4 regions of the Weizmannia acidilactici genome follow, and region 4 is predicted to be linked to each of the others. Evidence: riboswitches for the same ligand, from Rfam matches in the RefSeq annotation. Region 4 holds a riboswitch; each other region holds the start of a gene.
The links. Region 4 has a riboswitch for S-adenosylmethionine ahead of GBH70_RS00655 (Fur-regulated basic protein FbpA). Riboswitches for the same ligand answer to the same signal wherever they lie in the genome.
Positions count from the first base shown of each region.

Region 1: another riboswitch for S-adenosylmethionine. It lies ahead of GBH70_RS03050 (5-methyltetrahydropteroyltriglutamate--homocysteine S-methyltransferase); the one in region 4 lies ahead of GBH70_RS00655 (Fur-regulated basic protein FbpA).
Region 2: another riboswitch for S-adenosylmethionine. It lies ahead of GBH70_RS12480 (bifunctional homocysteine S-methyltransferase/methylenetetrahydrofolate reductase); the one in region 4 lies ahead of GBH70_RS00655 (Fur-regulated basic protein FbpA).
Region 3: another riboswitch for S-adenosylmethionine. It lies ahead of GBH70_RS14275 (phosphoadenylyl-sulfate reductase); the one in region 4 lies ahead of GBH70_RS00655 (Fur-regulated basic protein FbpA).

Region 1 covers NZ_BKZR01000005.1:72,163-79,484, forward strand. Annotated here, with positions in the region: gene GBH70_RS03035 (hypothetical protein) at 1-1,014, opposite strand, end outside; gene cypC (CYP152 family fatty-acid peroxygenase CypC) at 1,187-2,449, shown strand; gene GBH70_RS03045 (Bax inhibitor-1/YccA family protein) at 2,480-3,121, opposite strand; SAM riboswitch class I at 3,290-3,392, shown strand; gene GBH70_RS03050 (5-methyltetrahydropteroyltriglutamate--homocysteine S-methyltransferase) at 3,530-4,636, shown strand; gene GBH70_RS03055 (2-hydroxyacid dehydrogenase) at 4,729-5,694, shown strand; gene GBH70_RS03060 (PTS lactose/cellobiose transporter subunit IIA) at 5,888-6,046, shown strand; gene GBH70_RS03065 (asparaginase) at 6,237-7,256, opposite strand.
Region 2 covers NZ_BKZR01000035.1:25,559-32,880, reverse strand. Annotated here, with positions in the region: gene GBH70_RS12490 (LCP family protein) at 707-1,672, shown strand; gene GBH70_RS12485 (GNAT family N-acetyltransferase) at 2,016-2,459, opposite strand; SAM riboswitch class I at 2,716-2,815, shown strand; gene GBH70_RS12480 (bifunctional homocysteine S-methyltransferase/methylenetetrahydrofolate reductase) at 2,887-4,743, shown strand; gene metH (methionine synthase) at 5,435-7,322, shown strand, end outside.
Region 3 covers NZ_BKZR01000048.1:3,079-10,400, forward strand. Annotated here, with positions in the region: gene GBH70_RS14250 (NAD-dependent succinate-semialdehyde dehydrogenase) at 1-737, shown strand, start outside; gene GBH70_RS14255 (basic amino acid ABC transporter substrate-binding protein) at 922-1,725, shown strand; gene GBH70_RS14260 (amino acid ABC transporter permease) at 1,818-2,474, shown strand; gene GBH70_RS14265 (amino acid ABC transporter ATP-binding protein) at 2,471-3,193, shown strand; gene GBH70_RS14270 (glycosyl hydrolase family 28-related protein) at 3,626-5,056, opposite strand; SAM riboswitch class I at 5,195-5,300, shown strand; gene GBH70_RS14275 (phosphoadenylyl-sulfate reductase) at 5,411-6,139, shown strand; gene GBH70_RS14280 (inorganic phosphate transporter) at 6,145-6,771, shown strand; gene GBH70_RS14285 (inorganic phosphate transporter) at 6,786-7,271, shown strand; gene cobA (uroporphyrinogen-III C-methyltransferase) at 7,268-7,322, shown strand, end outside.
Region 4 covers NZ_BKZR01000001.1:133,280-140,601, reverse strand. Annotated here, with positions in the region: gene GBH70_RS00690 (5'-3' exonuclease) at 1-4, opposite strand, end outside; gene GBH70_RS00685 (methionine gamma-lyase family protein) at 71-1,333, opposite strand; gene spoVK (stage V sporulation protein K) at 1,586-2,527, opposite strand; gene hfq (RNA chaperone Hfq) at 2,813-3,040, opposite strand; partial or broken gene miaA (tRNA (adenosine(37)-N6)-dimethylallyltransferase MiaA) at 3,068-3,804, opposite strand; gene GBH70_RS00665 (hypothetical protein) at 3,967-4,587, shown strand; gene GBH70_RS16575 (hypothetical protein) at 4,766-4,942, shown strand; gene GBH70_RS00660 (aspartyl-phosphate phosphatase Spo0E family protein) at 5,049-5,258, shown strand; gene GBH70_RS16570 (hypothetical protein) at 5,335-5,472, shown strand; gene GBH70_RS00655 (Fur-regulated basic protein FbpA) at 5,503-5,712, opposite strand; SAM riboswitch class I at 5,793-5,895, opposite strand; gene mutL (DNA mismatch repair endonuclease MutL) at 5,999-7,322, opposite strand, start outside.

The DNA of each region.
Region 1 (7,322 bases), on a different contig from region 4:
GTAAAGCGGCTTATACCGGATCCAGCCGACGCACGCTTTATAAAAACGTTCGACAACCTGCTTTGTGTCCGCTTTTATATAGTTTAAATTTGTCGGCAGCACCCCGAGCAGCAGATGCTGGTAAGCGCCGAACCCGTCATGGAATGTATAGGCGGGGACACGCAAAACTTTCCGTTCACCCAGGCATGTACTTAAAAAAGTATCTTCGCCGCGCGCATTCGGGGGATTGTAAAACGGAAGCACGCGGGAAGGGTCCGTTAAATTCAGTGTCAAGTTCGAACCCGAAATGAATTTTGCCCGGTTCACTTCCTCCACTTCTTCCGCTTCGTCACTGATAAGGATGCTTGTATCGGCATACGTTACCCCGCCGTTTTCCATCACGCTTTTAATTGTATTCCAATTTACAATATCATTGCTCAAGGCTTCGATAAAGGTTCGGAGATCTTGTTCATTCAAATCTTCGTTGAAGGCAATGAAAGGGATCGGGGAAATATAGCCGCAGTGGTAACCATTTGTAATATCCGCCTCTCTGATGTGCTCCAAATGGGTCCGCAGCACCTGCTGGCCTCCCCAAACAGCATATTTCCTGCTTTTTGTAACGGCAACTGGATATTCATCGTCATCCAGAAAAATCAGATAGTCGATCCCGTTTTTTAATGCTTCGTAAACGACGATATTCCGTTTTGAAGCATATCCATCCCCAAACAACAAGCCGCCTTCTTTTTCCGAGATGATGCCGCGTAAAACAAGGTCTTCCATTTCTTTCCGTGTTTCCTCTTCCCCGATAAAACAGGCATGATCAATTTCTTCCATTATATCTGTATCTATATGTATAAAATCCTCCGGTTCGGCATTTTCATAGTTTAAGTCGTACGCAACAAACAGGCGCAGACGGATGCGGTCTATTTCCGTCAGTTCGGATTCTTTTAAATTATACATATAGGTTCTTAAAACATTCTTAAAACTTTTCCTTCCTGTTGCAAATCCAATACCAACTTTGATTCCCTCTGCCATTGCTCATTTCCTTTCCTGTCCTGAAATGTGAAAAACACTCTCTTTCCCTTATACCCCATTGCAAAGTGAAACAAAACCTGACATAACTTTCCCGGATTGTGGGTAAACTTCGAATGTGATTGGATCCGGGCTTATGGAACAAAAGTGAAAAATGGAAAAAAGGAGAAATACGATGGCTGAACAAATCCCAAATGAAAAAACAATAGATGATACAATTGACCTTTTGAAGGAAGGCTACCTCTATATTAAAAACCGGACGGATGAGTATCGGATAAATTTGTTTGAAACGCGCCTGCTTGGACAAAAAGCTGTCTGCATCAGCGGCGAAGAAGCGGTAAAAATTTTTTACGATCCGGAAAAATTCAAGCGGAACGGAGCTGCCCCGAAACGTGTACAGAAAACATTGTTCGGGGAAAATGCGATCCAGACATTGGACGGGAAAGAACATATCCGCCGAAAAGCTTTGTTTTTGTCGCTAATGGGGCCTGATGCACAGCAGCGACTCGCACAAATGGCAGCAGCGGAATGGGAAGCCTGCATCCCAAAATGGGAAAAAGCCGTCAGGATCGTATTATTTGATGAAGCAAAAAACCTTCTTTGCCGGGCCGCATGCCGCTGGGCCGGTGTGCCGCTCCGGGAAGAGGAGACCGGGAAACGGGCACAGGAATTTATGGATATGGTGTACGCTTTCGGGGCTGTTGGGCCGCGGCATTGGAAAGGAAGAATGGCAAGAACGAGCGCGGAAGACTGGGTACGCGGCATTATTGAAGATGTCCGTGCAGACAAAATAAAAGCCGAAGATGGTTCTGTTTTAAAGGAAATGGCACTGTACCGGGATAAAGACGGCCGGCAGCTCGATGCGCAAATAGCAGCCGTGGAACTGATCAATGTGCTCCGCCCGATCACCGCAATTGCCACCTTCATTACCTTTGCAGCCCTTTCCTTACTTGAGCATCCCCGCTATAAAGGGTGGTTAGAAGGCGGGGACGAACAACGCATCGAATGGTTTGCCCAGGAAGTCAGGCGTTTTTACCCATTCGGCCCTTTCTTAGGCGCAAAAGTCCGCAAAAATTTTACATGGAACGGCTATGAGTTTAAAAAAGGGCTGCTTGTGCTGCTCGATATGTACGGCACGAACCATGATGAAAAGATTTGGGGGGATCCTGATGTGTTTCGGCCGGAACGTTTCCGGGACTGGAACGGCAGCCTGTTTAATTTTATTCCCCACGGCGGTTCGGATCCGTCGAGAGGCCACCGCTGCCCAGGCGAAGGGATTACGCTGGAAATCATGAAAGCTACCCTTGATTTTCTTGTCAATAAAATTGATTATGATGTCCCGGCGCAAAATTTAAACATTCCGCTGAATAAAATCCCGACATTGCCGGAAAGCGGTTTTATCATACAAAATGTGAAAAAGAAAACGCCTGCCGTTTAATGGCGGGCGCTTTCTTTAAATCCGTCCAGTTTAGTCGTCGCTTCCCCAAATGCCGAGGATTTGCAAAATGTTAATAAACAGGTTTACAAAATCCAAATACAAATTTAAAGCCAAAAGCGGAACCATTTCCTCCGTTATACTGTGGTGCTTCATTTGGTTAAAGTCATATACAATATACAAGGAAAAAACAATTGCACCAATAAAGGAACACGCCAGCAGGCCGGTTGGAGTAAGCGGGCTGAAAATGCTGAAAATCCCGATGAAAATGAGCGCCAGCAATGCAACGAGCAATGCCGTGCTTAAAAAGCCGAGGTCCCTTTTTGTAACCGCGCCGATTGTACCCATGACGGCAAAAATGCCAAAGGTGGAACCGAAAGCGAGCAGTACCACTTCAGCTCCGGCCACGGATGCATAATAAGCAACGACAGGGTACGTCGTAATGCCGGATATAAACGTAAACGCATAGACAAATAAATAGCCGACGCTCTTCCGCCTTCTCAGCCAAAAAGCGGCAATGATCATGGCCACTTCCGCAACCATCAGCGGCATCATTAACCCCGGCGGCACGAATCTTCCCGTATATAAACCTGCTGTCGCAAACAGCAGCGAAACGGCAAATACCCAGAGCACTTTCTGGAACATCGACCTTTGCCTTGTTTGTAAGGCCTCCATAAAATCCCTCCTCTTTACTTACTATTTATTATATTTTTAACCGGCCCTATATTTCAATCTTTTGTACCCAATTTTACCGCCTATATTTTTAAAATTAAACTAATTTTCATCTTGACAAAATCACTTAAAACATTTAAAATGATAGTAAATTAAATAATTTTAAAAAAATTCTTATCCAGAGAGGTGGAGGGACTGGCCCTTTGAAGCCTCGGCAGCGGTCTTTTTGAAGAACTGTGCCAATTCCAGAAAGCAAATTGCTTGAAGATAAGAAGAGTATCGGTTTCATTTCGCATCCTAACCTCTTCTTATGCCAAGAAGAGGTTTTTTTATTGCACGGCCGTACATAAAAGCAATTTCTTTCTGCGCACAGCAGCCGGTTTAAAAAATTTGCAGAAAGAGGGAAAAACAATGACAACAAAAACCATTGCGAAAGCACCATTTAAAGCAGACCATGTAGGGAGTTTACTTCGGCCACAAAGAATCCATGAGGCCAGAAAAAAATTTCAAGAAGGAACCATTACTGCGGCGGAATTAAGAACAATTGAAACGGAAGAAATTAAACGAATTGTTGATAAACAAATTGAAATTGGACTAAAAGCTGTTACCGATGGCGAGTTTAGACGGAGATTTTGGCATACGGATTTCATGGAACATTTAAACGGGGTAGAAGGTTACATCCCTGAACATGGTTATCGATTTGTCGGTGTTGAAACAGAAGCATATGATGTCCGTGTAACCGGAAAAGTTTCCTTTAATCCTGATCATCCACATTTGAAAGACTTTATAGAGTTTAAAGAAATTGTTGGTGATCGAGCGATTGCAAAAATGACCATCCCAAGTCCAAACCAATTTTTCAATGCAGGCATTCGCAATGAAGAAATTTATCCGGATATTGAAGAATATGCAAAAGATATCATTCAAGCTTACCGGGATGCAATCAAAGCTTTTTATGATGCCGGTTGCCGTTACTTGCAGCTTGATGATGTCTATGTTGCCGGCCTTTGTTCACCAAAACTTCCATTTTCCGACAGTGAATTGGAAAGAGAAAAATTAATCGACCTGGCTTTACGGGTTGCAAATGGTGTTCTTGAAGGCAAACCGGCAGACCTGGTTGTTACAACCCATCTATGCCGCGGAAACTACCAATCGACTTGGGCTTTTGAAGGACCATATGATAAGATTGCTCCCAGTTTCTTTGCAAAAGAAAAAGTGGACGGGTTCTTCCTTGAATACGATGATGAACGTTCCGGCGGCTTTGAACCGTTAAAATATGTTCCGGAAGGCGGCCCGAGAGTCGTGCTCGGGATTTTCACCTCCAAAAAAGGCGAACTTGAAGACAAAGAAACCATCAAAGCCAGAATTCAGGAAGCTGCCAAATACGTTCCGCTTGAACAGCTCTGCATCAGTACCCAGTGCGGATTTGCCTCCACCCACCACGGCAATCTTTTAACAGAAGCGCAGCAGTGGGAAAAGTTAAAATACATCGTGGAGACCGCAAAAGAAATTTGGGGGTAACTGATTTTGACAAAGCCTGAGAACCAGGCTTTGTTTTTTATGGTAAAATAAGAATATTCCATATTCACGATCAGAAACAGAGGGGGGTTATCATGAAAGTTATCGTATACAGCGCAATGCCAGAAGACCTTATTGAATCTCTGCGGGAGCATTTTGAAATCAAACATATACCGGACTGCCATACATATACGGATCTTCTGCCCGATTTAAAGGAAGCGGAAGGGCTGCTCGGGTCCGGACTCCGGGTGGACAGCGGGCTGCTGGACCACGCGCCCAACTTAAAAATTGTAAGCAATATTTCAGTCGGCTATGATAATCTGGACATCCCCGAGCTGACAAAACGCGGCATTATGGCAACAAACACACCTGGCGTCCTGGACGATACGACGGCGGACACCATCTTCGGTATGATGCTTGCCGCCGCAAGGAGATTTACGGAACTCGACCGGTTTGTCAAAGAAGGAAGATGGAAAGCGCCGGTTTCGCAGGCCGAGTACGGCATCGACGTCCACCATAAAACGCTCGGCATCATCGGCATGGGCAGAATCGGGGGCAAAATCGCAAAGCGGGCACATTTCGGCTTTGACATGAACATTTTGTACCATAACCGTTCACGGAATATGGAGGCAGAAAATAGATATGGCGCAACATACTGCGGGCTGGATGAGCTTTTGCAAAAGTCCGATTTTGTCTGCCTCATGACGCCACTTACGCCTGAAACCCGCCATCTCATCGGGGAACGCGAATTCAGGCTTATGAAAAAAACGGCCGTCTTCGTGAACGGGTCAAGGGGCCAGACCGTTGATGAAGCTGCTTTAATCAGGGCGCTTGAGCGTAAAACAATCTATGCCGCAGGGATGGATGTTTTCGAACAGGAACCCGTTTCACCCGATAACCCGCTTTTAAAAATGGAAAATGTCGTCACACTGCCGCATATCGGCTCGGCCACGCACGAAACGCGCTATGCGATGGCAAAACTGGCCGTTGAAAATTTAACAAAAGGGCTGCTCGGACAATGCCCGCCGAGTTTGATTAACCGGGAAATCTTTCAAATTTGAAAAGACGACCGGCCCAAAAAATTTTTGACCCATTCCTGCAAAACCCGGGCGGTACCTTCACCAGTAAAACAGGCTGTAATCACCGCCCGCCCTTCCGCTTACGTCTATAAAAAGAGGAAGGTGAACGTTGTTGGATAATGAAGAAGCGGTATTTCATTGATTTAACATGGTGGCAACGCAAGAGGTGGAACATATGAAGCGTTGGATACCGCCGAGCAATTTTGACTTTGATAAAGCCGGACGCCATCTGAAACTGGCAGAGAAAGAAACTTTGGCCGGCCAAAATGCGCCGAATCTTCTGATGATCCACGCCCAGGACCATGTGATGACAGCTCAGTCTGAATTGCAATGAATCAAACGTCTCATAGCGAATATAAAGTCATCCACAAACTGGAAGAGAACGTATCCACCATCTGGAAAAAGATCCGCGGCCTATGGCTTAAAGCCTGGCCGCGTTTTTTCACTTGAACAGATAAACGAGTAAGCTTGGAGAATTCGCAGATAAATGCCTCGGATTCGCGGATATTTTTTATTACAGCCGGCTATTGCTGTATTTTCATTCCGCTTCTACCCCATTCTGCCGATAAATCATAAGCGATCGGCGTTTCAATGATGTTTTTCACTTGTGCGGGATCCTTCGTTTTCCCGAGGGCCCACATCAATTTCGGCACGATTGCTTCCGTGTTTATGTCGCCGGAAACGATGACAGGGTACTGTGCGACTTTTCTCCCAACTTCATACAGATACAAATCATGCCCTTCTTCCAGACATTGCGTTGAAATCATAACAGCAATGCCCGCATCCGTCAGTTCCTTGATTTTCGGCAGCAAATTCCGCCCTTCAAACGGCACACCGCCGTTCCCGAAGCTCTCAATAATAATGCCTTTATAATGGTCTTTCAAAAAATCAAAAATCTCCGGCTTTGTGCCGGGATGCAATTTTAATAAAAACACATCCGTGCAGAGGCTTGTTTCCACCTTAAATTCCTGCTGCGCCGGCGCCGGTTTCCAAATATATCGCACTTCTTCCCCATCGATGTAAGCGACATATGGATGGTTAATGCTTTCAAACGCATCATAGCTTTTTGTCCGCATTTTCACTGCCCTCGTGCCAATGATGACACGCCCGTCAAAAACGACAAATACCCCGCCAATATCCTCGCATGCAAACCGGAGCGCATCGGTTAAATTTTTCTTCGCATCCGTTTTTTTAAAGCTGATCGGCACCTGCGAACCCGTAAGCACGACCGGTTTCTGAAGACCCTGCAGCATATATGATAAAGCCGCCGCGGTATACCCCAATGTATCCGTACCGTGGGTAATGAGAAAACCGTCATACTGTCCGTAGTTTTCCGCGATGGCCTCCGCCATTTCCACCCAGTGCTCCGGCTGCATGTTCGTGCTATCGCGATTCATTAAAATCCGGGCCGTCACATCCACAGACAACAATGTATTTTCAAAATACTTCAGCAGATCCTCACCCGAAAGGCCCGGTTTCAACCCTTCATCCCCTTCAACCGAAGCAATGGTCCCACCCGTTGCCAACAATAAAATTTTCTTCACCCATGTCACACCTTCATTTTCGTTTGTATGTAAACCTCAATGTAATACATGTATTATAAATTGTTT
Region 2 (7,322 bases), on a different contig from region 4:
GGAAAAGGGGGAGTTGAGAAAAAGTGTGATTCACTACCTTAGTGATAAGACAAGTATACAAGCGCTGAATTAAAAAAACTTTAACGCTGTTTAAGATCGAAATAAAAAAACGCAGCGAAAAGCAACGATCAAAAAGGGGGTATCAAGTTATGAAAAAGCGTAAGGGCTAGGTTTACTCACTTGCCTAATTACGAGAATAAGTATACAAGGGGCAAATTAAAAAATTCTTAACACCTCTTAAACAATAAAAAACCGCCGCACAAGGGCAGGCGGCGGGGTAAAGGGGATTAGTATAAAGTTGTGAAAAGTGGGAGGCACTGGCACTGGGGGGTTAACCACTGCCTCCTTACATTTTTGAGTATACTTGCCGATAATTAAAAAATCCTTAAAATCAAGATAAAAAATCTATAAAAAACCGCCGGCATCTAGCAGGCGGCAAAAAAGGGGGATTAGCTCTAAGAAAAACAAGCTCAAACAGCTGAGATAAGGCACGTTCAAGTGGACGCCTATCTGCGGCTTATCCCTGCACAAAAGCATCATACCAAGCCACTGTTAAAAGATTTTTAACATTATATAAAGTTTATGTAAATTTTTACAAACAGAATCCCTTCGACAAGAAAAACAAAATTCCAGCAAAATACTCGTGACAAAACGCGGCTTTTAGATAATAATAATGAAGACAGACTATAAAAACAAGAGGGATTCTATGGAATCAAGAGTATCGAATAGGAAGAAGAGACGGGCAAAAGTCCGTTGGCGCAGGGTTTTTCTTTTGCTCTTTTTATTGCTGATCGTAACCGGAGCGGGATATACAGCCTATCAATATTACGCAGGCGTCCACCAAACGAAACCGGGCGATGCCTTGAATATGGATAATTTAGAGTTTAATGGAAAAAAAGATGCCAATGGCCGAACCAATATTTTGCTGCTCGGGATCGATAGGAGAGGCAAAGAAGATTCCAGAACGGACACCATTATGATTGCCCAGTATGACCCGAAAAAGAACCAGGTCAAACTCGTTTCAATCATGCGGGATATCTATGCGGAAATCCCGGGTTATAAAAACTATAAAATCAATACTGCCTATTATCTGGGCAATTTAGACAACCAGAAAAGCGGCGTTGAACTGCTGAGAAAAACAATCAAAGCCAATTTTGACATCGATGTGCAGTATTACGTGCTTGTGGATTTCCAAGGCTTCGTGAAAATTGTCGACACTTTGGCTCCACAGGGCATCGAGATCAATGTGGAACATAAAATGTCGAAAAACATTGGCATGACGCTTTACCCGGGCAAACAGCTCATGCATGGGAAAGAACTGCTCGCCTACGCACGCTTCAGAAAAGACGCACAAGGCGACTTCGGCCGGGTTGCACGCCAGCAAAAAGTGTTAAAAGCGCTTCAAAAAGAAGTATTCAGCGTAAACGGCCTTGCCAAAGCACCAAAACTGCTTGGAACGATTCAGCCTTACCTTTCCACAAATATGAGTAAAATGGACATTCTCGCGTTGGTGAAAGACGTGGTGCTCGGCGAAAACCTTAAGGTGAAAACCATGACAGTTCCAATTGCGGGCACTTATACCGATGCCTACTATCCGGAAGTCGGCGCCGTCCTGGAAGTGGACAAAGCAAAAAATACAGAAGAAATTAAGAAGTTTTTGGATGAGGAATAATTGGGGGCTATGGAAGTCCCCCTTATTTTTTATTCTTTAGCGGTGAAAGATACTAAGCGAACATATCGTTCGACCTATCCGATTACGGAATTAGAGAAAACAGTGAAAGAAAAAGCAAAGGAAAAGGGGACATCCCGTGTACAACTCTAAAACTCCGGCTGTCTCCCATCCAACCATAGGAAGAATCAGCGGAACCTTGGGAGAAATCAGCGGACTTGACCAATAAATCGGCAGTAAGGCCAAAAAAATCAGCGGAAAGATGCAAAGAATCAGCGAAAGGAAGAAAAAGCAGGGAAGAGATGTCTCCTTTTTGATAATCCGAGAAATTTTTCACAAACCAAAATCAAAGCCTGAACCGCACCAACCAAACCCCGTCCGCAACTTCGGTTCTCCCCGTCTCCGTAAAACCCATGCTCAAGTACAGCGAGACAGCCGGGATATTTTTTTCGCCGGTACTCACTTCAAACCGGCCGGCGCCGGGCAGGCTGAGCACAAATTCCAGCAGTTTGCGCGCGATCCCGCGGCGGGTAAAATGTTCCCCGACAAACAGCCGACAGATCATGACACAATCGCCCGTCCGTTCAACTGAAACCACACCGGCAAGCTTTTCCCCAACGAAATACCCATAAAACTTTTCCGTACTCGCCATTAAATCTTCCACCCGCTCATTAAGCGGGGGGATCCCGTCAAAACCGATCAGTCCGGCTTCTTTTTTATAGGCCGGAATTTGCAGCGCCCACACAGCAGAAGCCGCCGCACTGTTTTTCATCTCCAATTGCCGGATCATGCGCAATCACTCCCGTCCTCAATATTTCCCTAATATATTAAGGAAAGAGATATCATTAAAAATTGCCGCAATCCATTATACTGGATAGCGCAAGAAACGTCAAAAAGAGGAAATCCATTCCAAACGGCCGCCGCACAGAAAGTTCCACAATCCATTCACCAAACGCTTTTCAGATATAAAAATTCCCCCTTGTCCTTGCATCAGAATAAGTGTAAAGTATAAATAAATCGAAATATTACGCACGTTCAGCTGAATACCCTTATCAAGAGAGGTGGAGGGACTTGGCCCAGTGAAACCTCAGCAACCAGCCATCCGGCCCGGTGCTAAATCCAACAGGCATGCCTGATAGATAAGGAGACACTTTGTAAAATCGCGCCTCCTTTTCCCAGGGGGCTTTTTTCATACCATCAAAAAGGAGTGTAAACCATTGGACCTTCTTGAAACGCTGCAAAACCGCATACTTGTTGCGGACGGGGCGATGGGGACGCTGCTGTATGCGTATGGCGCCGACACGTGTTACGAGGAATTCAACCTAACCCATCCCGATGATATCCACGCGATCCACCGCTTTTACATCGAAGCGGGGGCGGACGTTATCCAAACAAATACTTACAGCGCCAATTACATCAAGCTCGCCCAGTACGGTCTCGAGGAAAAAGTGAGCGATATCAACAAAGAAGCGGTCCGTATCGCCAAACAGGCCGCAAATCCATCAACGTTTATCCTCGGAACGGTCGGCGGCATCCGCGGACACCGCAAAACAGAAGCCACACTCCCGGAAATCAAGCGCACATTCCGCGAGCAAATTTTCCACCTCCTGAGCGAAGGGGTGGACGCGCTTTTGCTCGAAACGTATTTTGACGCGGAAGAATTATTTACGGTCGTGGACATTGCCAAAAAAGAGGCAGACGTCCCGGTCATCGCCCAGTTTTCGCTTGTCGAACCGGGCGTATTGCAAAACGGCACCCCGGTCGCGCAAGCTTTCAAAGAACTCGAAAACCGCGGCGCCGACGTGATCGGTCTGAACTGCCGGCTTGGTCCGCACCATATGATCCAGTCGTTTGAGGAAATTCCGCTCCCGGAGCATGCCTATTTGTCCGCTTACCCGAATGCGAGCCTTTTAGATTACGAGGACGGCAGGGTCACGTTCACGAATAACGCCGATTATTTTAAAACATGCGCCGCAAAACTTGTCGAGCAGTGCGTCCGCTTGATCGGGGGTTGCTGCGGCACAACCCCGGCACATGTTAAAGCGATTGCAGAAGGGATCAAAGGCCTCGCACCGGTCACCGAAAAAACGGTACGCCCGGAAAAAACGGTACGCCCGCCGAAAATCGAGATCGCCGTGACCGCGCAGCACCGCGAACCGCCGCTCCATGAAATCGCGAAAAAACGGCGGTCCATTATTGTTGAATTCGATACGCCGAAAACTCTGCGCACCGAACGCTTTTTCGAAGGGGCAAAAGCACTGCACGATGCCGGCATTGACGCACTCACGATGGCGGATAACTCGCTTGCAAGCCCGCGCATCAGCAACATCGCAATTGCCGCGATTTTAAAAGAAAAGCACGGCATCCGTCCGCTCGTCCATATTACGTGCCGCGACCGCAACTTGATCGGCCTGCAGTCGCACTTGATGGGGCTTGCCGCGCTCGGGATTGACCAAGTGCTCGCCGTCACGGGTGACCCGTCGAAAATCGGTGACTTCCCTGGGGCGACAAGCGTGTACGATTTATCGTCGATGGACCTGATCGCGATGATCAAGCAGTTCAACGAAGGCATCTCTTACTCCGGCAAATCGCTGCAAAGGAAATCGAATTTCTCCGTCGCGGCCGCGTTTAACCCGAATGTCCGTAACCTCGACAAAGCGGTCGGCCGGCTCGAGCGTAAAATCCGAAGCGGCGCCGATTACTTTATCACCCAGCCGGTTTTTAGCGAGGAAAAAATTTTACAGGTGCATGAAGCGACCAAGCATCTGGACGCGCCGATCTACCTTGGCATCATGCCGCTCACGAGCTACCGGAACGCGAACTTCCTGCACAACGAAGTGCCGGGCATCACGCTTACGGATGAAATTTTAACGGCGATGGAAAAAACGCAGGGCGACCCGCTCAAAGCGCGTGAAGAAAGCCTCGCCATCAGCCGCAGCCTGATCGACGCCGCGCTTGGGTATTTCAACGGCATTTACTTGATTACGCCGCTCGACCGCTATGATTTGACAGTGGAATGCACGCGCTACATTCACGCCAAGGAGGAAAAAGCCCGCGGCGCAGGGATTGTTTGAGCGCGCGATTTTTATCCATATGAAAGAAAAAGGTGCTTTCCCAATAGTCGTTTATTGGAACTGTCCCGCTCAAAGCATTTTAAAGACCGTTTGAACAAAGAAATGCCCAATGAACGGACGTTAGCAGCCTTATAAGGTACGTTCGGGCAAAGAAATGCTCAATGAATGAACCATAGCAGCCTTATAAGGTACGTTCGGACAAAGAAATGCCCAATGAACGGACGTTAGCACCCTTATAAAGTACGTTCGGACAAAGAAATGCCCAATGAACGGACGTTAGCAGCCTTATAAGGTACGTTCGGACAAAGAAATGCCCAATGAACGGACGTTAGCAGCCTTATAAGGTACGTTCGGACAAAGAAATGCCCAATGAATGAACCATAGCAGCCTTATAAAGTACGTTCGGACAAAGAAATGCCCAATGAACGGACGTTAGCAGCCTTATAAGGTACGTTCGGGCAAAGAAATGCTCAATGAATGAACCATAGCAGCCTTATAAGGTACATTCGGACAAAGAATTGCTCAATGAATGAACCATAGCACCCTTATAAAGTACGTTCGGGCAAAACATACATCCTGAACGGTCTTTAGAAATGATAAAGAAAAACCCACAGCGCCGGGATTGAAAATATACGCGCGCCGCCTTACCCATACTTGCACGCACATTCAAAAACAAAGGGGGAACTTTTCCATGGGGCAGACATTGTTTGAACAGGAACTCGAAAAACGGATTCTCATTCTCGACGGGGCGATGGGGACGATGATTCAGCAGCAGCACCTCTCCGCAAAAGATTTCGGCGGCGAAGCGTACGAGGGTTGCAATGAATGCTTGACATTGACCGCGCCCGATGTGATCCGGTCCATCCACGAAGCGTATTTGGAAGCGGGGGCCGACATCATCGAAACGAACACATTCGGCGCGACCTCGATCGTCCTGGACGAATACAATCTCAGGCATCTCGCCGAAAAAATCAATACCGAAGCGGCCCGCCTTGCGAAACAGGCCGCCGAAAGATATTCCACACCGGAGCAGCCGCGTTTTGTCGCCGGTGCGATGGGCCCGACGACAAAGACGTTATCTGTCACGGGCGGTACGACTTTTGCTGCGCTCAAAGCTGCCTACCAGGAACAGGCCCGCGGGCTGATCAAAGGCGGGGTCGATGTGCTTCTTGTCGAAACGTCGCAGGACCTTTTAAATGTAAAAGCCGCCTTCCTCGGGATCACGGATGCTTTTCATGAAACCGGAAAAAAACTGCCGCTTCTCATCTCCGGGACGATCGAACCGATGGGGACGACGCTCGCCGGCCAAAATATTGAAGCCTTTTACATTTCTGTCGAGCATATGCACCCAGTCTCGGTCGGGCTCAACTGCGCAACCGGCCCCGAGTTTATGGCTGATTCGATCCGCACGCTCGCAGGTCTCGCCAAAACTGCCGTGAGCTGCTACCCGAACGCCGGCCTTCCAGATGAAGAAGGGCATTACCACGAAACGCCGGAGTCGCTTGCCGCCAAAATGAAAGGCTTCGCCGAAAAAGGCTGGCTCAACATCGCGGGCGGCTGCTGCGGGACAACGCCTGCCCACATCGCCGCCTTGAACGAAGCGCTCGCCGGTATCCCGCCGCGCAAGCCGAACCACGTGAAGCACCACGCCGTCTCAGGGATCGAGCCGTTCATTTACGACGACCCATCGATGCGCCCGATTTTTGTCGGCGAACGCACAAACGTCATCGGCTCGCGCAAATTCAGGCGGCTGATCGCGGAAGGCAAGTTTGAAGAAGCAAGCGAAATTGCACGCACGCAGGTGAAAAACGGCGCCCAGATCATCGACATCTGCCTCGCCGACCCGGACCGTGACGAAATCGAGGATATGGAACATTTTATCTCGATCGCTGTCAAAAAAGTGAAAGTCCCGTTCATGATTGACTCGACGGACGAAAAAGTGATCGAAAAAGCTTTTACGTACTGCCAAGGGAAAAGTATCGTCAACTCGATCAACCTGGAGAACGGGACGGAACGGTTTGAAAAAGTCGTGCCGCTCCTGAAACGGTACGGGGGTGCCGTTGTCGTCGGCACGATCGATGAAAAGGGAATGGCGGTCACTGCCGAACGGAAGCTTGAGATCGCGCGCCGCTCCTATGATCTGCTCGTCCATACATACGGCCTTGAACCGCATGATTTGATTTTCGACCCGCTCGTGTTCCCGTCCGGCACCGGCGACCATCAGTATTTCGGCGCCGCGAAAGAAACGGTCGAAGGCATCCGCCTCATTAAAGAAGCGTTCCCGGAATGCCAGACGATCCTCGGCATCAGCAATGTTTCTTTCGGTCTGCCGCCAGCCGGACGCGAAGTGCTGAACTCGGTTTTTCTTTACCATTGCACGAAAGCCGGGCTTGATTATGCAATCGTGAATACGGAAAAACTCGAGCGCTTTGCCTCCATTCCGGAAGAAAACGTGAAGATGGCCGAGAAGCTGCTATTTGAAACGTCAGACGAAGCGCTCGCCGCGTTTACGGAACATTACCGCGGCAAAACGCTGGAGAAAAAAGTTGCTGTAGAAACGATGACGCTTGCCGAACGGC
Region 3 (7,322 bases), on a different contig from region 4:
AAGTCGGCAAACTGCTCATGCGCGGCTCGGCCGATACCGTGAAAAAAGTGTCGCTTGAACTGGGCGGGCATGCGCCGGTTATCGTTACGAAAAACGCGGACCTCGACAAAGCGGTGGAAGGCACGGTCGCGGCGAAATTCCGCAATGCCGGCCAGACTTGCGTATGCTCCAACCGCATTTATGTACAGGAAGAAGTGTATGAAGCTTTTACAAAAAAATTCACCGAAAAAGTGAAGGCGCTCCGCATCGGCAACGGTTTGGAAGAAGGAACGGATATCGGGCCGCTGATCGACAAAAATGCGGTTGAAAAAGTCGAAAAGCATGTGAAAGACGCGGTCGAAAAAGGCGCCAAGGTGGAAACGGGCGGAAGTGTGAAAGAAGGGCTTTTCTTTGAACCGACTGTCATTTCCAATGTGACCGATGACATGTTATGCATGAACGAAGAAACATTCGGGCCGCTCGCGCCGGTGACGAAATTTGCCGGTATCGATGAAGCGATTAAACGCGCCAATGACTCGATTTACGGGCTGGCTGCATATGTATTCACGGAAAACATTTCGGAAGGCATCAAAATCGCTGAAGGCCTAGAATACGGCATTGTCGGGCTGAACGACGGGCTCCCGTCCACCCCGCAGGCTCCGTTCGGCGGCTTCAAGCAGAGCGGGCTCGGCAGGGAAGGCGGACGCTACGGTATCGAAGAATTTTTGGAAGTCAAATATATTTCACTTGGATTGTAATCTTCAAAAAAGCAGCGGGTGCAGGCCCGCCGCTTTTTTTACACATCAAAAAATTTTAGTCAGAAAATCTTACAAAAGTAAAAAACAATTCAAATTTTAACGTTATAATAAATTTTGTCAATACATACAACATTATGCTATTATTTGAGTAGATTTGAAAATTGAAAAAACAGGGGGAGAAAAGATGAAGAAATTTGCGGCATCCGTGCTTGCATTGATTCTTGTTTTGGCGCTTTCGGCATGCGGATTAAGCAAAACCAGCAGCGGCACGGAGACGAAAAAAACGATCAAAGTCGACACGAACGCTGCGTATGCGCCGTTTGAATACATGGATAAAGGGCAGATTATCGGCTTTGACGTCGATGTCATGAATGCCCTCGCCAAAGAATCCGGCTACAGGGTCCAGTTGAAAAACATCGGCTGGGATCCTTTGTTTGTCGAAGTGAAAAACAAATCGGCGGATATGGCCATTTCCTCGATTACGATCACGAAAGAACGCGCGCAGACGTATGATTTTTCGGTGCCGTATTTCCTGTCGACGAACGAAATTTTAGTACCGGAAAAGAGCGATATTAAAAGCGCGGCGGATTTAAAAGGCAAGACTGTCGCCGTCCAAAGCGGAACGACCGCCCAGGAAGTATTGGAAGGCTTGTTTGGAAAAAATAACAAAAACATTAAAAAGTTCAAGCAAAACACAACGGCCATCATGGATTTGGTCGAAGGCGGATCCGATGCGGTCGTTGCGGATAATACGGTTGTGGAGGAATACGCGAAAAACAACCCGGACAAAAAGCTGAAAGTCATCAAAGATACGAAGGCGTTCCCTGCCGAATATTACGGCCTGATGTTCCCGAAAGGCAGCAAACTGAAAGCGGATTTCGACAAAGCGATCAATAAAATTTACGACAACGGCACCTACACCAAAATCTATAAAAAATGGTTCAAAACCGAACCGGATATTCAAAAACTGAAAGCCCAGCAGAAATAATTTTTCAAGTGCAGCCGGTGCGCGCCGGCTGCTTCATAAACTGTATATTGCGTAACTTAAGGTTGCGCAATTTTGGCCTAGGGAGGAAACACATGGATATTCGCTTTGATATCATCATCGAATATTTGCCGTATTTGTTGAAAGGAACGCTTTTAACGATCGGGCTTTCCGTGGCGGGTATATTGTTCGGTATGCTTTTAGGGCTCTTGATCGGGCTCGGGGAAATGATACGGAATAAAATCCTCGCTCTCCCGTTCCTGTGCTATGTCGGGTTTTTCCGCGGAACGCCGCTGTTTGTGCAAATTTTGATCGTCAACTTCGGCGCTGTGCCGCTATTTTTAGGGAAAACGAACGGGATTGTCGCCGGGGTGATTGCCCTTTCGCTTAACTCAGCCGCGTATGTGGCGGAAATTTTGCGGGGCGGCGTGCAGTCCATCGAAAAAGGGCAGATGGAAGCAGCCCGTTCGCTTGGGCTCAGCCATGTACAGGCAATGCGCTATGTCATTCTGCCTCAGGCTTTTAAAAGGATGATCCCGCCGCTTGGCAATGAATTTATCGTACTCATTAAGGATTCATCGCTCGTATCCGTTATTGCCGCACCTGAAATTGTATATTGGGCGCAGGCGATGGAAACGCAGTATTACCGGGTTTGGGAGCCGTATCTGACAGCTGCCTTCCTTTATCTCGTTTTGACGCTTTCCCTCAGCTTCCTTTTACGCTTCATAGAAAGAAGGTTGGCAACAGAATGATCAAAGTGGTGAATTTGAAAAAATCTTTCGGGGATAACGAGGTGCTGAAAAACATCAATGTCGAGATCAAACCGCAGGAAGTGGTCGTCGTCATCGGCCCGTCCGGTTCGGGGAAATCGACTTTCCTGCGCTGCATCAATCTGCTTGAGACGATCACAGACGGCCATGTATACATAGAAGGTGTTGATATCGCGGATAAGTCGACGAATATCAATAAAATCCGCACAGAAGTCGGCATGGTGTTCCAGCAGTTTAATCTTTTTCCACATATGACCGTTCTGGAAAACATTACCCTTTCTCCAATCAAGGTGCGGAAGCTTTCAAAAGAAGCAGCAAAGCAGAAGGCGCTTGAACTTTTGCGCAAAGTTGGGCTCGAAGAAAAAGCGGACGCGTATCCGGATTCGTTATCGGGTGGGCAAAAGCAGCGGATTGCGATCGCCCGCGCGCTTGCGATGGAACCGAAAATCATGTTGTTTGATGAACCGACGTCTGCGCTTGACCCGGAAATGGTCGGGGAAGTGCTCGAAGTCATGAGGAGCCTGGCAAAAGACGGCATGACAATGGTCGTCGTCACGCATGAAATGGGCTTTGCCCGAGAAGTCGGGGACCGCGTCCTGTTTATGGACGGCGGCTATATTGTCGAAGAAAACACGCCGCAGGAACTGTTCGAAAACCCGCAGGAAGAACGGACAAAAGCATTCTTGAGCAAGGTGCTGTAAGAAGGGGCTGCCCCGAAAGCAGGATCCGAGGCTTTCGGAGCAGCCTTTTTACATAGAGGGAAGAATGGCATGCTTACCACTACGGATCATTAACCCGGAATTAAAGCCATGATATGGTCTGAGAAGTCACAACAAGACCATTAGCAAAAAATGAAAGCCGTGTAATGATTCCGAGAATCCGCCTCGGGACCGAAAGCTTGGAATTGAAATGGTGTAATGGTTCTGAGACGCCACAACAAGACCATTAGCAAAAAATGAAAGCCGTGTGATGGTTCCGAGATGCCTCATCAAGACCGTTAACCAAGAACGAAAAGCGAGTTATGGTTCATAGAAGCCCTATTAGGACCAATTATCCCATTCACAGCTTTAAAAAATTAAAATTTATACCTGATAAGCCAAATGACCAGCGTAAATGTCGGAAACTCCCTGCAGTCACTTTACCAACACGCATCTGTCTTTGCCTTTTATCCGTTTTGCATTTTTAAACCCGCTGATGTTAATATTTTTCAGGACAACGTTTTTTGCCCGGTATTGGATGGCGATCACGGGATTACCTTTAAAATCGTAATCCGGGTCGCCGATTGCGGTGAGCCCGTTGATTACAACATTTTGGTATGCGGAAACGACGAGGCTGCGCGGTGTGGAATCTTTATATAAATCGGTAAAAACCGGTGCAATAGAGACAAGATTTGCCGCGACAATATGGTTGGCGCTTTTCGAATTGGCATCTTTCCCTTTATGGTGGCCGATGTGCCGGAAATTAAAAGAACGGTTGTCCCGGACCGAAAGATGGCCGTAAATATGGACATGGGAAGCGGCCGATGCATTGTGGTGGGCTTTGATTTCCACGCCGCCGAAGCAACCGGTTGTGGCGTTATTGCAAAGCCACACATAGCGGGAGCCGTCATCAATTTCAATGCCGTTGGAGTTGGAAAAACCTTCCGTATGGGCCCTGCCGCTCGGATGGAAGCAGTACGAGTTTGAAATAAAAATATAGTCGCTGTGGTGGGTTGTGATGCCATCATCTCCGAACCCGCTTGCAGTGATGCCGTCGAGCCATATATAACGGCTTCTCCCGGGGGCAAGGAACCCGTCGCCCAAATAATGATAGCGGGTGGATGACACATCAAAGCCGTGCAGGCCAGCATTGACAGCTTCCACGTTTTTCACCCAGCCGTACGTGACGTGAGCAAAAGTAAGGCAGCTCGACCGGTTGTTTCCGGCCGAAGTTTTTTCTGCTTGACCGAGCCTTTCCACATTCCAATCAAGCGTCAGGCCTTCTACGAGAATATGGTCATTGCCGTACCGGAAGTCGGCATTTTGGACGAGCCGCGTTTTTTTCGGCGCACCCGGGTGGAATTTGATCGTTGTAACACCTTTCCCGCGGCCGATCAGGCATGTCCATGAAGGAAGCTTGAGCCCTTTGACGAGAAAAGTACCCGCGGGCACGATCACTTTTACCCGCCCGCTGCCGATTGCTTTTTGAAACGCCGTTGTGCTGTCGGTTTTTCCGTCCCCGATCGCGCCGAAGTCAAGGATGTTCACTTCGCGATTGGCCGTTTCAAGGAGCCTATTGTATTCCTTGTCCAGTTCCGTTTTCCATTCAGGGTAAACAAGTCCGCTATCGTCTGCGAAGGTCTTGCATGGTCCAACAGGGTATTTCCGGTTCAAGAGCAGGTGCGAGAAGGAAAACGGCTTTGGAAAATTGGGATTGCAATACATCTGAAAAAGCTGCAGGTTTTCTTCAATCAGCCTGTTCAGTTGAAACGGCCGGCGGGAGAGTTGCCGCAGTAATGTTCCGTTTGTTCTTGGTTCGTGGTGTTTGTCCAAATGCATCATATTTTCACCTCGTCTTGCTTCCATTCAGCCATTTTTTCCTCCCTATGTCAATTTGCTGCATCATCCAGTCAAAAGAATGGGTCTTTTTTTCCTTGTCTGAATTTTTAGTTGACGAATAGGGTTAGAAGGTATAAAATGATTTTCAAGTTCATATTCATGGTTTTCTTATCAAGAGAGGTGGAGGGATAGGCCCTGTGAAGCCTCGGCAGCAGGTTCGGAACCGGAACACTGTGCCAATTCCTGCAGGTGGATGCCTGAAAGATAAGAAGATGCCTATACTGTGTTAAATACAGTTGCCGGATGTCTTCTTACTTTGGGGTAAGAAGTTTTTTTATGGTTTAATTCTTAGTAGTCGAATAAGAAAGAGGGGAATAGAGGGTGGAACAAGCGCGTCTCACTTATGAACAGTTTACCGCCGATCCGTTTGCGGATTTCGTGCCGGAAGATGATACAAAGGGAGCTTTGGAAGTTTTGCAATGGGCCTACCGCATATACGGCAAATCGGTTGTATATGCGTGCAGTTTTGGCGCCGAAGGGATTGTGCTCATTGATTTAATTTCAAAAGTCAGGAAAGATGCGGACATCGTTTTTTTGGACACCGATCTGCATTTTCCGCAGACATACGATTTGATTGAAAAAGTGAAGAAAAAATATCCGGATTTGAATATACGGATGAAAAAACCGTCCCTCACGCTCGACGAACAGGCGGCGCAATACGGCTCCGCCCTGTGGAAACGTGACCCGGACCAATGCTGCTATCTCCGCAAAGTCAAGCCGCTTGAAGAAACATTACAGGGGGCGGCCGCCTGGATATCGGGCTTAAGGCGCGAGCAGTCTCCGACAAGGCGGAACACCAATTTTGTCAATCGGGATGAACGGTTCCATTCTATCAAAATCTGCCCGCTCATTTATTGGACATGGGACGACGTCTGGCAGTATATCCGGTCCAATGTTTTACCGTACAATGAACTGCATGACCAGGGCTACCCGAGCATCGGCTGCTTCCCGTGCACGCGTGCAGTCGGGAACGGCGATTCGCGTGAAGGAAGATGGGTGGGATTCAACAAAACCGAATGCGGGCTACATACGGTAAAGAAAGGGGATTAACGGATTTGCTCATCATCATCTTGTCATTTGTCATGGCCTATTTCTTCGCGTATAACATCGGGGCAAGCGGCTCTGCGGCATCAATGAGCGTCTCATACGTGGCGGGGGCCGTCAAATCAAAAAGGGCGGCGCTCATCATTTGCTCGGCTGCGTTGTTTGCGGGTGCGGTTTTCAGCAGTGGGCCTGTTGTTAAAACATTGAGCAAATCGATTATCCCGGAACATATTCTAACTCCTGAAGTCGTGCTGATCGTGCTGGCTTCTTCGGCGGGGACGCTTTTTATTTCGAACCTGTTGAGCGTTCCGCTGTCGACGAGCGAAGTGACGGTCGGGGCGATCGTCGGTGCCGGGCTTGCGTACCAGTCGCTCCATCTGAAAATGCTGTTTACGATTGTTGCTTTTTGGTTTATTGTCCCGGTTGCCGCGATGTTTGTCACTTATTTGCTTGTAAAAGCCGGAAACCGGATTTTTAAGGAAAAAAACGTGCTCGGCCCGAAAACGGGGAAATTTTTTTCGATCGTGTTGATCATTACCGGATGCCTTGAGGCTTATGCGGCCGGAATGAACAATGTCGGCAATGCGATCGGGCCGCTTGTCGGGCGGGGCTCGTTCCACAAGAAATCGGTGTGTTGAGGGGTGCTTTGCTGATGGTGGCCGGGGTCTTGACTTTGGGCGGCCGGGTCTTTGAAACAAGCGCCAAAAGAATTGTCAGGCTTTCGGTCGGAAACGGCATTGCCATCTCCGGGGTTTCGGGCGTGCTTGTGACGCTTGCCTCGCTGTACGGCCTGCCGATTCCGATTACGCAGGTGACCACTTCGGCCATTGCCGGTGTCAGTGCCGCGAAAAACGGCCAGGCGGCTTGGAAACAGCCGATCATTACGATTATATTAAGGATATGGTTTGTTTCCCCGGTGTTGTCCATGGTCGTTTCATATTTTTTGATCCAATCTTTCATAAAATTCAATTTTTACGCAGACGCTGTGATCATCGGCGCTGCCATTGCGACGGTCTGCATGGTCAGCCTGACGGGCAGCCGGAAGCAATTGTCCCAGCGTGAATCGGAAACCGCAGGCAGGAAAAAGCGGTTTGCCAATCTTTACGCCATTACAACAGAAGAGCAGGTGAAACGATGAGAAAAGTATATTTAGTCGGCGCGGGGCCGGGTGACCCGGAACTGATTACGG
Region 4 (7,322 bases):
CCATATGATCACCTCTTATGACGTCATTTTTTATTATAACATGCTGGAACCCTGCGGCATTGGAAAAATGCTAGACGAGATTGTGCTCCATCATCCGGTCCAACGCCAGCAATACGGCCATTTTGACATGCGCATATGTCAGCCCTCCCTGCACATAAGCGGTATACGGCGGGCGGAGCGGACCGTCGGCGGACAATTCAATGCTTGCCCCCTGGATAAACGTGCCGGCCGCCATAATTACATCGTCCTCATAACCCGGCATATAACTCGGATACGGCGTCACATACGAATTGACCGGTGAGGCGGATTGGACAGCCTGGCAGAATGCCACCATTTTATCCGGATCCCCGAATTCGACAGACTGGATGAGATCTGTCCGGCGCGCATTCCATTTCGGATGGGTATTCATCCCAAATTTTTCGAGCATCGCCGAAGTAAACACCGCGCCTTTTAACGCCTCAGCGACGACATGCGGCGCCAAAAAGAATCCCTGGTACATTTCCAGCAGGCTGTACAGCGACGCACCTGCTTCACGGCCGATGCCGGGGGAAGTCATCCGATAGCTACAGGCATCGACCCACTTTTTCTTCCCGACAATATAGCCGCCGGTTTTGGCGAGCCCGCCGCCCGGGTTTTTGATAAGCGAACCGGCCAACAGATCGGCGCCGACATGGCATGGCTCTTTTTCTTCCACAAATTCGCCGTAACAGTTGTCGACAAACACGATAACATCCGGCTTGATTTCTTTCACAAAACGGACCATCTCCCCGATTTCACCCACGGAAAATGACGGCCTCGTTGCATATCCTTTTGAACGCTGGATGGCGACCATTTTTGTATTCGGGTTGATCGCTTTTTTCACCGCTTCAAAATCGACATTGTCGCCTTCTTTTAAGTTTACATAATTAAATATTATGTTAAACTCTTTCAGCGAGCCGCTTCCATTGCCGCGTATGCCTGTAATTTCATCCAGCGTATCATAAGGTTTTCCTGTTATGTATAACAGTTCATCCCCCGGGCGGAGGATACCGAAAAGCGCAATGGTAATCGCATGCGTGCCGGAAATGATCTGCGGGCGGACAAGACCGGCTTCCGCGCCGAATACATCGGCATAAATTTCTTCCAGCGTATCCCTGCCGATGTCATCATAGCCGTATCCGGTTGACGGGTAAAAATGCGTATCGCTGACCCGGTGCTTTTGAAAACTTTGCAGAACCCGGAACTGGTTTGTTTCCGCCCGCCTTTCGATCGCTTCGTGGACCGGCCGTATTTGTCGTTCGACTTCTTCCGCAACCGGCTGGAGTTTCGCGCCGTGTTTTAAATACTGAAACATATTGTACACCTTTCTATTTTTATATTGTTCCAACGCACCCAAAACCGGGTGCCCCGGGAGCACATAACCACTGCATTGGTATGTCTCTGCTTCTTCCTTAAAAATAAGCTCCCTTAAGATTGTATCACTTTTTAAAACAGACAGCAGCTTTCCTTCTTTCGAACGGGCCCGCTGCTTCTATGGTGATCAACAGTAACCGCCAATACAGCAAAAAAGGCACCATGCAGCAAGCCGCAGGTGGCGCCCGGTATGTCAGTCCGGAAAAACGAGGTCGCTGCTGCGGAGCGTCATCAACTCATGGCGGTCATATGTGGCCTGCATCAAAAGCCGCATGGCCTGGGCCCGCACCGATTTTTCAATGACGTTCCGGACATACCGCCCGTTAGAGAAACTGGCCGGGTTGCTCGTTGTTTTGACAAAAGCAAGATGGTCGCGAAGCTTTCTCTCCGCATCAATGCTGAGCGTATACTCTTTTTCTTTCAGCATTCTTTTCCCGATATCCATTAATTCATCAACCGTATAGTCGGGGAAATTGAACACGATCGGAAACCGCGAATGGAGCCCCGGATTCAAGCTTAAAAAATAGTCCATTTCATTCGAATAGCCGGCCAAAATTAAAATAAATTCATGCTGCTTGTCTTCCATATGTTTTACAAGAGTGTCGATTGCTTCTTTGCCAAAGTCCTTTTCACCGCCGCGTCCGAGTGAGTAGGCTTCATCTATAAATAAAATGCCGCCGATTGCTTTTTTGATCAAATCCCTCGTTTTTTGCGCCGTATGGCCGATATATTCCCCGACAAGGTCTGCCCTTTCTGCTTCAATCAAATGCCCCTTTGACAGCACATTCATTTTATGGAATAATTTCCCGATTAAACGGGCAACAGTCGTTTTCCCTGTACCGGGGTTACCTTTAAACATCATGTGTAATGCCTGTTTGCCCGTCTTTAACCCTGCCGCTTCCCTTTTTTTGTTAATGTAGATCCAGGCATAAACTTCCTTCACCATTTTCTTGATCTCTTCCATCCCCACCAGTGCGCCTAGCTCATCTTCGATTTCTTTTAAAATTTCGTGTTCCGCTGATAAATCCTTTTTGGTTATTTCTTTTTTCGGCTGGGGAATCACGGCCTCCCTTTGGCCCGCATTCAGGACAATATTAATTTGACCATTATTTTTCATACGAATCGGTTGATCCATAACCGCCACCTCGCAATCTACACACAATATACGCGAATTGGGCCGGGAGTGTGACAAATGCCCAAGTGCAGGAAATATTTGCAAAACCGCCCAGGTATACCCTGTTTTTCCCGAAGAGTATGGATCCAGAAGCAAAAACAGAGATTGGGGGTTTACGGGGGATTTTGTCGGTTTTTGCGCTTTCCCAAGAAATAAATCATCTGTACCAGTTTATGCACATAATAAGCAAAACAGTACGCGGGGCATATTAAAAATGCCCGGCGGCCGCCGGGCAATTATTTCCATTTATTCTTCAAAATTGATCTGAACATTTTTTTGCGGCTGGAACGTAGAAATGGCGTGTTTAAAAACAAGCTGCTGCTTGCCGTCCGTCTCAATCAGAACCGTAAAATTATCAAATCCTTTTACCTGGCCACGAAGCTGGAACCCATTCATCAAAAAGACCGTAACAACGGTACCGTCTTTCCGCAATTGATTCAAATACTGGTCCTGAATATTGATGGCCTTGTTCATCTCGCATCCTCCTCCTCTTTCTCTCCATTATAAACTATTCGATTTTATTTGTAGCTTTCCTGCTATAAAAGCGGAAATTTCTTCAAACTTTTTTCCTTTTCGGCCTCGTTTGTTATATCAAACCATTCAATCTCCATTTTGTTGCGGAACCAGGTAAGCTGCCTTTTCGCAAAACGCCGCGTATTTTGTTTTAACCGGGCTATCGCCTCATCAAGGGTTATGAGCCCATCAAAATAATCATACAGCTCTTTGTAGCCGATCGCCTGGATTGACTGGGCACCGCGCAAATGTTGGCCAGCAATTTTTCCACTTCGGCTATTAATCCCTGTTCAATCATTTTATCGACCCGTTGATTAATGCGCGCGTACAATTTTTCCCTTTCCAGTGTGAGGCCGACCAAAGCGGCATCATACAACATCTCCTCTTTTTGCTCCTTGCGGTATTCATGCATCATTTTGCCGGAAAAATGGTATATTTCCAGCGCCCAGATCACTCTTCTTACATTGTGCGGATGGATCTTGCCGGCGGTTTCCGGATCGAGTTCTTCCAGCATCTTGTAGAGCATCCCGGCCCCTTCCCGCTCCGCCAGTAATTCCAGCTCCCTGCGGTATTTAGCGTCGCCGGAAATGTCCGAAAAACGATAATCATATAAAACCGATTGTATGTAAAGCCCAGTGCCGCCGACAATCATGGGCAATTTGCCCCGGGATGCAATTTCGATAAATTTTTCCCCGCACCAATTGCTGAAACTCGGCAACCGAAAAGGGAACATCCCTTTCTTTATCCTACCATAAAGCATTCAAACAGAACATTTATATATTTTCCCCTTCTGAATAAATTTTATTCATTTCCTTCCAGCGGTCATAGAAAGCAGGGGAAAGGGAAAACTATTCAGGCATAAATTAAAAAAAGGAGGGTATTTTTAGATGAATAGAAAACAAACATGGACAGGCTTGACCGCTATTTTGATATTGGCATTTTTTGCCGTACCTTCCGCATACGCCCAGCACGGCGGAAAGCCTTACACCCATCACCAAATGGCGCCGGTTCAAAATATGCAGAAATGGTTGCAGGAGGGATACACCAAAAAAGAGGTTTACCATGCCGCCTTCATCGCCGAACATAGCGGCAAAAAAATGGAGGCAGTCCTGCAATACTATAAAAAACACAAATCATGGAAAGAAACCGCTACACACTTCGGCGTGGACGTTGGAAAAATCCGGGCCGAACACCATGAGGCAAAAGAACATTTTTATGCGGCAAACAAAGAAAACATCATCCGGTATCTAGCCCAGTATAACGGAAGAAGCCGGGCAGATATTGAAAAATATGCTCGGCGTGAAGAAGACCGCCACTTTCTTATTCTAGCATCGGCGTTGGCCAAGCTGGGGCATAAAAATCTGGATACAGTCATGAAGATGCACCGCAGCGGGAATGATCCACAAGAAATCATCGAAAGCTTAAAAGTGGACCGGCATGCGCTATTTAAAGAAGTGAGGAGCATACACGAGGCCATTCAAGGAACCTCCACAAGACCGCCCAATTAAACAAGCTGCAGCAGCCTTTTCGGGTTGCGGCTGTTAATGCTGGAAAAAGTGCCCCAAAATGGTGCCGTCCAAACTTTTTTGTAAAAATTCCCATAATACAAAAATCCTGCTTCACATTTGGTCCATTTATACTATATAATAAGGGTTGATCACAAATGATAGGCAGGTATTATGATAGATGGTCAAAGAGGAAGAAACCTTATTATTCATTATTGAATTGGGGCGCCTTCTGGATGATTACCGGAAATGCCCATATGAAAGCGTAAAAAAGAGTATTTATGAAGATATTCTTTTGATTGGGTGCGTCATCCATCCCGATCATGACGAAATTCCTCTCGGCCGATCCGAAGAATAGCCTCTTTCCAATCCGCAAACATTCTCCAAAACGGATCTGATTGTCCCGCTCCGTGAAAATTTTTGCTTAATTGTTTCCCCCCATATTTCCGGAAAGGAACGTTTGTATGCCAAAAAACAACCGTAAACCAAACCAAAAAACTTCTAATTTGTCCCGCAACATCAACATAATCCGGAAAAAGATGATGCAATTTGCCGTGCAAAAAGGTTTTAACCACCCGGAAACCATCCGCCAGAGCCAGCTCCTGGACAAGCTCATTTATGAATACCAGCTGTACATGCTCCAAAAAGGCAAAGATGCTTCGTTCTCCGATTAAAACGTCTCCATTTCCGCCGGATATTTCCCGTTTTTACGGCAACACTATGGGCAGCTGAATGAAAGGAGGCGAGATTGTGAAAAAGGGCATAAATGGTTCAACCCGCGTTCTTATTATAAAATCCGCGGGAAATACCTTGGAGGAAAAAGGAATTTCCGAAACGCACAGGCAGCTCAATGCCGCCTATTTTGAAATGGAACGGTTGACCGCCTAAGGGAACAGGATTTAAAATGACCTTTCCGGTTTATTTTTTCCGTTTCCAATGGATCGATTCCCAGCCGCTGTGGGGATGCACCTGCGATTGGATATGCCGGTATTCCTGTTCAAGTTCGTGAAGCGTGAGTTCAAACAGGTGCTTCCCTCCTTTTTTATAAATATGGAAGGCAATCAGCCGGTCAATCAGTTCATTCCTCCTTTTTTCAGCTGCCAATTCCCTGTCTTTTATATTGCCCATTTGTATCGCTCCTTTTATTTAAAAATAAAACCCCGCTTCAAAAATAAGAAGAGGGGTTCTTCAAATGGGCATGTCACCTCAACTTATCTTCAAAGCCTCAGGCTTATTGGAATTAGCACCGTGCCGTGCAGGCCGGTTGCTGAGGTTTCATCGGGCCAATCCCTCCACCTCTCTGGATAAGTTAATCGATGTAAATGTATGTTGGTTTTATTATATGCATATTAATCCGATGTGTCAAGTGCGATTTAATATCCTCCCCCAATTTCATAAGGGGATTTTGCTCAAACTACATCACCCTCTTAAACATCTTCTCAAGATCGTAAACCGAGTAATGAATGATAATCGGGCGACCGTGCGGGCATGTGAACGGGTCGGACGACATCCGGAGGGCGTCCAGAAGCGCCTGGATTTCGTCATTGCGCAAGTGCCGGTTTGCCTTAATCGAGCCTTTGCAGCTCATCATGATGGCCGCTTCTTCGCGCAATTTTTTGATATCCACTTTTTTCACCAAAAGGACCTGTTCAATCATTTCTTCAATGACTTCTTTTTCCTCGTTTTTCGGGAACCATGTCGGATGCGAACGGACGATAAAGCTGTTATGCCCGAACGGTTCCAAAAAAACGCCGACTTCTTTCAGCGCATCAAGGTTTTCCTGAATTTTAATCGCCTCGTCCGTCGAGTATTCAAGCGTCAGTGGCACAAGCATATCCTGCAGTTCTTTTTTGACCTCTCCCACTTTTTCGCGGAAATATTCGTATTTGACCCTTTCCTGGGCGGCGTGCTGGTCAATGATGTACAGGCCGTTTTCATTTTGCGCGAAAATATATGTGCCGTGCATCTGGCCGATCGGATACATTGGCGGAACGCGCGGCGCCGGATTCTCAACGGCAATCGTCTGTTCTGCTTCTTTATAATCGAATGCCGTATCCGTTTCCCGGACCGTTTCCGGAAAAACCGGATCCTCTGGCGGCTTTGAAAGCGGAGAAGGAGTTTCCGGACTTTGTCCAGGGTTCGGCATATACAGTTTTTTCATTTCTTGTTCGGGCAGCAAAGCATCTTTATGCGAATAAATCGGAAAACTTGGTTTTACGGGGGCTTCCACATTTTTCGGCCCCTCTTTTTCCGGCAGATGGTCAAGCCGGAATGAAACCTGCTCCTGCTTTGGCTTCTCCGCTGCCCGGATCATGCCGGTAGGGATCAATTCCTGCTTCTTAAATGCGGCTTTGATCGTTTCCGAAATGATTTGGCAAAGCTCTTTTTCTTTGCTGAGACGCACTTCAAGCTTTGCAGGGTGGACATTGGCATCTACGAGAACCGGATCCATTCTCACCGAAAGCAGCGCAATCGGATAACGGCCGATCGGAAGCAGCGTATGGTACCCTTCCAAAATCGCCTTGGCAAGCGGGTAATTTTTTATGAACCGGCCGTTGACCATCGTAGAAATATAATTGCGCGACGCCCTTGTGATTTCCGGAAGGGCAATATAACCGTTGAGTTCAAAATCAAGCGTTTCCGCATGGATTGGAATCATCTTTTTTGCAATATTGACCCCGTAAATGGCAGCGAGCACCTGGCGCACATCGCCGTTTCCATTTGTCTGCAAAAGCATC